3 regions of the Bradyrhizobium sp. 6(2017) genome follow, and region 3 is predicted to be linked to each of the others. Evidence: predicted binding sites of a transcription regulator. Region 3 holds the regulator's gene; each other region holds the start of a gene.

Region 1 (2,266 bases), 4.5 Mb from region 3:
CCGACCTCGACGTCGGCGCGGTCAAGATCGGCATGGTGGCGCAGGCCGAGACAATCGCTGCGATTGCCGAAGGGCTGAAGCGCTGGGCACCGCGCCACATTGTGCTCGATCCGGTGATGGTCGCAACCTCGGGCGATCGGCTGCTCGCGGCCGAGGCCGTCGATGCGCTGAAGACCATGCTGTTTCCGGTGGCATCGCTGATCACGCCGAATCTGCCGGAAGCGGCGGCGCTGCTGAACCAGCCGGTTGCCTCCAGCGAGGCCGACGTCGCGCGGCAGGGCAGGCAATTGCTGGCGATGGGATGCCGCGCGGTGCTGGTCAAGGGCGGTCACGGGCACGGCGCCGAGAGCATCGACTATCTGATCGACGGCGAGCGCAGCATCGCGCTGGCGGCGCCGCGCATCGCCACATCAAACACCCATGGCACCGGCTGCTCGCTGTCGTCGGCGATCGCAGCGGGGCTTGCGAAGGGCGAAGCGATGGAGGCCGCGGTGCGCAACGCCAAGGCCTGGATCACGGACGCGATCGCCGCCGCCGATCGCTTCGCCGTCGGACACGGCCACGGGCCGGTGCATCACTTCCACAAATATTACTGAGCCGGCGTAGCGCGGATCAATCTTGTAGCCCGGATGGAGCGAAGCGAAATCCCGGAGCGGATTATCCGCGGATGCAGGACCCGGATTGCGCTTCGCTCCATCCGGGCTACGCAGTCCTCTGCGCGCCTTGTTTCGCCGCGATATGCGGGCAACACACCGCCTGTTCCGCGCAGCCGCGACCGTCCATGTCGCCAGATTGTCGCACGCCGCTGTTATCCGCAGGGAAGGGGCGTGCGGCTGATTCTCGTTAACTGTTAGTGAGGCCTTGGGTCACGGGGGTCGTCATCGCCTTGTCACAGGAATCTGTTAGGTGCACAGGCATGGGAAGTGACTCCTTGAGTGAAGAAAGTCCCGAGCGGCACTTTCGCACTTTGTTTATCTCCGATGTCCATCTCGGAGCCCGCGGTTCGCAAGCCGACCGCCTGCTGGACTTCCTCCGCTCTCACGATGCCGACACGATCTACCTCGTTGGTGATATCGTCGACGGCTGGGCGCTGAAGTCGAACTGGTACTGGCCGCAGACCCACAACGATTTCGTGCAGAAGATGCTGCGCAAGGCGCGCAAGGGCGCCAAGGTGATCTACGTCCCGGGCAACCACGACGAGTTCCTGCGCAAATATTACGGCACGCATTTCGGCGGCATCGATGTGGTGGAGAACACCGTTCACACCGGCGCCGACGGCAAGCGCTACCTCGTGATCCACGGCGACATCTTCGATCTCGTGGTGCAGAACGCGCGCTGGCTCGCCCATCTCGGCGACAAGGCCTACGACTTCGCGATCCAAATGAATCGCTTCGTCAACTTCTTCCGCAAGATGTTCGGCGTGCCGTATTGGTCGCTGTCGCAATGGGCCAAGCTGAAGGTCAAGAAGGCGGTGAACTATATCGGCGCGTTCGAGGCGACGCTTGCGGGCGAGGCACGGCGCCACGGCTGCGACGGCGTGATCTGCGGCCACATCCACTACGCGACGATTCATGACGAGCACGGCATCCGCTACATGAATTGCGGCGACTGGGTGGAGAGTTGCACCGCGCTCGCCGAGCACGAAGACGGCAGCTTCGAGATCATCACCTGGACCGATCCGGTGCGCCGGATCGCGCCGGTTCCGCGAGTGACGGCACGCGCTGCATGACGCATATCCTGGTCGCGACCGATGCGTGGCATCCCCAGGTCAACGGGGTTGTCCGCACGCTGACCATGATGGCGCAGGCGGCGAAATCGCTCGGCGTCGAGGTGAGTTTCCTGACGCCGGACGAGTTCCGTACCTTCGCGATGCCGAGCTATCGCGATCTGAGGCTGGCGCTGCCGTACCAGGCCAAGGTCGCCAGCCTGATCGAGGCGGCAAGGCCCGACAGCATCCATATCGCGACCGAAGGCCCGATCGGGCTTGCGGTTCGCCGCTATTGCCGGAAGCGCGGCTTGCCGTTCACGACGAGCTTCCACACCCGCTTCCCGGAATACGTCTCGGCACGGACGCCTGTCCCCGAAGCCTGGGTGTGGCGTGTGCTGCGCTGGTTCCACAGGCCGAGCCGCGCGGTGATGGCGGCGACCCCTGAGCTGGCGGCAGAGTTGCGCCAACGCGGCTTCCGCAACGTGGTGCTGTGGTCGCGCGGCGTCGATACCGCGCTGTTCCATCCGCGTGACGTCGATCTCTGCCTGCCGCAGCCGG
Region 2 (2,266 bases), 1.5 Mb from region 3:
GTGTTGTCGAGCTCGCCCGGCGACCAGGTGCCGGCATGCAGCGGACCGGAGACGAACTCCCAGAACGGCTCGAATTCCTGAAACACCGCGCGGTTCGGATCATAGTGATGCGCGGCAGTGTAGTGCATGTCGGCGGTGAGCCACACCGTGTTGCGGACACCGGCGCGTTTCATGAAGGACAGCAGATCGGCGATCTCGTGCTCGCGCCGCGCGGGCGGGCCGTCGCCGAGCGCGACCGCATCCAGGCTGATCAGGCCGATCGGCAAATCCGCCGCGATCACCTTCCAGACAGCATCCGACGCCACCAGTTCGCGCTTCAGCCAGGCGAGCTGGCTCTCGCCGAGGATGAACGCCTTGTCGGGATCGCCCTGCTTGTTCCAGCTGGAATCGCGATAGGAGCGCATGTCGATGATGAAGACGTCGAGCAGCGGCCCATAGGCGATCTTGCGATAGACGCGGCCGTCGCGCTCCGGCATCAACCGCATCGGCATGAATTCATGGAAAGCGCGGCGCGCCCGCGCCACCAGGCGCGAGGTACCGTCCGCGTCGTAGCCGGTAGCGTCGGCGGTGCCGATCGGCGACCAGTCGTCGGCCACCTCGTGATCGTCCCACTGAGCGAACATCGGCACCTCGGCGTGGAAGGCGCGAAAATTCTCGTCAAGCCAGTTGTATCTGTAGTTGCCGCGAAACTGGTCGAGACTGTACGCGACGACGGATTTCTCCTCCGTGACGATGTTGCGCCAGATCTCGCCGTTCGGCAGCGTCTGCTCCGGCGGCACCGTGCAATCCGCATAGATGTGGTCGCCGGAATGGATGAAGAAATCCGGGCGCTCGTTGAGCATGGTGCGGTAGCTGCGCAAGCCGCCGCGCGCGGGATCGATGCCCCAGCCCTGCCCGACGACGTCGCCGGACCAGACGAACGAGATCGAGCGGCGGTCGACCGGCGCGGTGCGGAAATGCCCGACGCGGCTTTCGCCTGCAACGCCGTCGCGATCCGCGAAGCTGATGCGATAGAACAGGTCCTGGCCCGGCGGCAGGCCGTCGAGCAGCAGCTTTGCCGTGAAATCGCGCTCGGGCAGCGCATCGGCGGATGCGGTGCGCAGGATGGTGGCGAAGCTCTCGACGCTCGCGCATTCGATCTGCATCCGCGCTGCGCGATCGGCGCGGGCCCAGATGACAGCGGAATCGCTCGCGACGTCGCCGGACTGGATACCCGCGATCGCGGGACGATCCGCCGCACGGCTCAGATAGGGCTTTGCGAGCGAGCCCAATCCGGCCAGCGCAGCCGTCGATGCCGAGCGCACCAGAAGCTGACGCCTTGTAAGGCCTCGTCCCCTCGCGGAGATCGCTGTCGGCATCGAACAACCTTCGTCGAATCGCAACGAAGGTTTTGCCTGCGCCGTTTGACTCCGCCCTTACGGTTTCTTGACTCTCCGCCGACGGTTTTGCGACGGCGGGATGACTCGGGGGCTCTCGGAACGGCGTCGTTCGGCACCGAGCGCTCAAGCGCCAAACCCGTCATCCTGAGGAGGCGCGTAGCGCCGTCTCGAAGGATCGACGGCCCTGCTGCGCGATCTGGGCCGTGCATCCTTCGAGACGCGCGCAAGAGCGCGCTCCTCAGGATGACGGGTTTAATGTTGACGCGAGGATCGACGCAAGGAAGTGAAGCCTCTCACCGCTGCCAGCTGCAGATGCCGCCGGTGCGGCACGGCCAGGTCTGGATCCTGGTGTCGCGGGCTTCGGCATCGAGCGGGTTCGCGTGCCGCCGCGCGAGCCTGGCGCGGGCTGGCGCAGGCGCCGCCGCGCGCTTCGGCTCAGGCTGCGCCGTTACCCTGGCCGTCCGGGCGGCCTTCTGTGATGCGACCTTCGGCTGCTCGACCGTCGGCTCGACATTGGCACGCTGATCCGGACCGTGGTCGGTCTTCGCCTCGACCGGAACCGGCTCGAATTGCGCAGGCGGCCCAAGCCGCTTCGGCGACAGCACCGCCTGGGAAAGATCGAGGCTGAAGAACTCGCTGGGGCGATACTCGTCAGCCAGCGCCACGCCGCCCACAGCCAGGCACGCGGTACAAACAATTGCAACAAAAGCGCTTTTCAGGACCATCAAAGGGCCTCCTGAAATCACTCGAACAGAACAGCCATCATGTAGGGGCCCGGCCGCGCGAATCCACCCCGCTGTTGCGGGCAGGGTTACCAGTCAACCAAGGCGGCCGTGGAAAGTTCCCGCTGCCCGCCGCCTAGAGCCCCGTGCCGATGGTATCGGAAC
Region 3 (2,266 bases):
AGACCGCGCCCGGCGAGGGCTAAGGGATTCTGGCCGCTGGGATTTTGACCCGGATTTGGCTCGCAGCGTCGCTCCAATGACTGGCCGGCGCCATGCGAAAGGAAGAATGCGATGACTGTATTGACCTGGTCCGACGATCGCGTCGAGCAGCTGAAGAAGCTCTGGGAGTCTGGCCTCTCGGCCAGCCAGATCGCCGCGGAACTTGGCAATGTGACGCGAAATGCCGTGATCGGCAAAGTGCATCGGCTCGGCCTCTCCGGCCGCGCCAAGGCCCCCTCCACGGCCGCGCCGCGGCAGCGCAAGGCCCGCCCCGCCCAGCACATGATGCGGGTGGCGCGTCCGGTCTCGCGCGGCAACACCGCGCTGGCGCATGCCTTCGAGGTCGAGATGGAGCCCGATCCGATCTCCTACGACAACGTGGTGCCGATGAGCCAGCGGCTGTCGCTGCTCGAGCTGAACGAAGCCACCTGCCACTGGCCGGTCGGCGATCCATCGAGCCCGGAATTCTTCTTCTGCGGCGGCAAGGCGCTCGGCGGCCTGCCCTATTGCGCACACCACTCGCGCGTCGCCTACCAGCCCGCCGGCGATCGCCGCCGGCCGTCGGCGAAACCGCAGATCAAGTGAGCACTCGGGAAACTGGCGTAGGACTGAAAAAGAAATCCCCGTGAAAGCGGGGATTTTTTTGTGAGAACCGTAGCCCGGATGCATCACCGGCGTCGTCCCGGCGCAGGCCGGGACCCATAACCACGAATGGGTGTTGTTTGAAAGCCGTCTGGCCGCGTGCCGATTGCGCCGGCCGCGGCGTATGGGTCCCGGCTTTCGCCGGGACGACAACGTGTTGCGGTTTATGAATGCCACACGGCCGTTACGGCTGCGGCTCGGCCTTCGCGAAGCGGTCGTCGAGCGCGTAGCCGGCGCCGCGCACGGTGCGGATCGGATCCTGCTCGCGGCCCGGATTGAGCAACTTACGCAGGCGGCCGATATGCACGTCGACGGTGCGCTCGTCGATATAGATGTCGCGGCCCCAGACGCTGTCGAGCAGCTGCTCGCGGCTGAACACCCGGCCGGGATGCTCGAGGAAGAATTCGAGCAGACGATATTCGGTCGGCCCGAGATCGATCGGGCGGCCGGAGCGCGCCACGCGGCGCTTCTCGCGGTCGAGTTCGATATCGCCATAGGTCAGCACGGTGGCAAGCCGCTCCGGGCTCGCACGGCGCAGCAAGCCCTTCACCCGCGCCAGCAGCTCGGGCACCGAGAACGGCTTGACGATGTAATCGTCGGCGCCGGTGGCAAGCCCGCGCACGCGCTCACTCTCCTCGCCGCGCGCGGTCAGCATGATGATCGGAAGCTGCTTGGTCTCGGGCCGCGCCCGCAGGCGGCGGCACAGTTCGATGCCGGACAGGCCCGGCAGCATCCAGTCCAGCACAACGAGGTCGGGGATGCGCTCCTTCAACCTGGTGTCGGCGTCGTCGCCGCGTCCCACCGTTTCGACGTCGTAGCCTTCCGCATCGAGGTTGTAGCGCAACAGTGTCGTCAGCGCTTCCTCGTCTTCGACTACCAGAATGCGTGCGCTCATCGGTCTAAGTTCTTTCTCTGTGGTGATCCGTTGCCCAAACGCAAACCGAAACACTCAACCCCTGAGCATATTCCCCGTGGGAAACGGTTTGTCGCGACGACAATCCGGTTCCGCCGATGCGGATCATGCCCTAGTTGCCCGGCACCGTGGTGGCGAAATTGGTCATATCGCCCTTCGGACGCTTGTCGGTGATCTGCTGGCCCTCGATCATGTAGAACACGGTCTCGGCGATATTGGTGGCGTGGTCGCCGATCCGCTCGATGTTCTTGGCGCAGAACATCAGATGGATGCAGAACGAGATGTTGCGCGGATCCTCCATCATGTAGGTGAGCAGTTCGCGGAACAGCGAGGTGCAGATCGCATCGACCTCCTCGTCGCCCTTCCAGACGTTCATCGCCGCCGGCAGATCGTGCGCGGCATAGGCGTCGAGCACCGACTTGACCTGCGACAGCACGAGGTCGGTCATGTGCTCGAGGCCGCGGATCAGCTTCAGCGGCTGGAAATCGCTCTCCAGCGCCGCGACGCGCTTGCCCATGTTCTTGGCGAGGTCGCCGATCCGCTCGAGGTCAGTCGCGACGCGCATCGCGCTGACGATCTCGCGCAGGTCGATCGCCATCGGCTGGCGGCGAGCGATCGTCAGCACCGCGCGCTCTTCGATGACGCGCTGCAGATTGTCGATCTCGATGTCGG

The links. Region 3 encodes PhoB, which activates phosphate uptake and scavenging genes when phosphate is short. Its sites were predicted from a motif close to TGTCATNNANCTGTCAT; they were not measured.
Region 1: G6P99_RS31350 (UDP-2,3-diacylglucosamine diphosphatase) is a predicted target of PhoB. The motif match lies at 877-893, and genes of this name have one in related genera.
Region 2: G6P99_RS12660 (alkaline phosphatase D family protein) is a predicted target of PhoB. The motif match lies at 1,448-1,464, and genes of this name have one in related genera.

What each region holds. Positions count from the first base shown of each region.
Region 1 covers NZ_CP049289.2:6,615,804-6,618,069, reverse strand. Annotated here, with positions in the region: gene thiD (bifunctional hydroxymethylpyrimidine kinase/phosphomethylpyrimidine kinase) at 1-596, shown strand, start outside; gene G6P99_RS31350 (UDP-2,3-diacylglucosamine diphosphatase) at 917-1,729, shown strand; gene G6P99_RS31345 (glycosyltransferase family 4 protein) at 1,726-2,266, shown strand, end outside.
Region 2 covers NZ_CP049289.2:2,661,700-2,663,965, reverse strand. Annotated here, with positions in the region: gene G6P99_RS12660 (alkaline phosphatase D family protein) at 1-1,358, opposite strand, end outside; gene G6P99_RS12655 (hypothetical protein) at 1,673-2,104, opposite strand.
Region 3 covers NZ_CP049289.2:1,139,418-1,141,683, reverse strand. Annotated here, with positions in the region: gene G6P99_RS05345 (GcrA family cell cycle regulator) at 112-624, shown strand; gene phoB (phosphate regulon transcriptional regulator PhoB) at 866-1,576, opposite strand; gene phoU (phosphate signaling complex protein PhoU) at 1,707-2,266, opposite strand, start outside.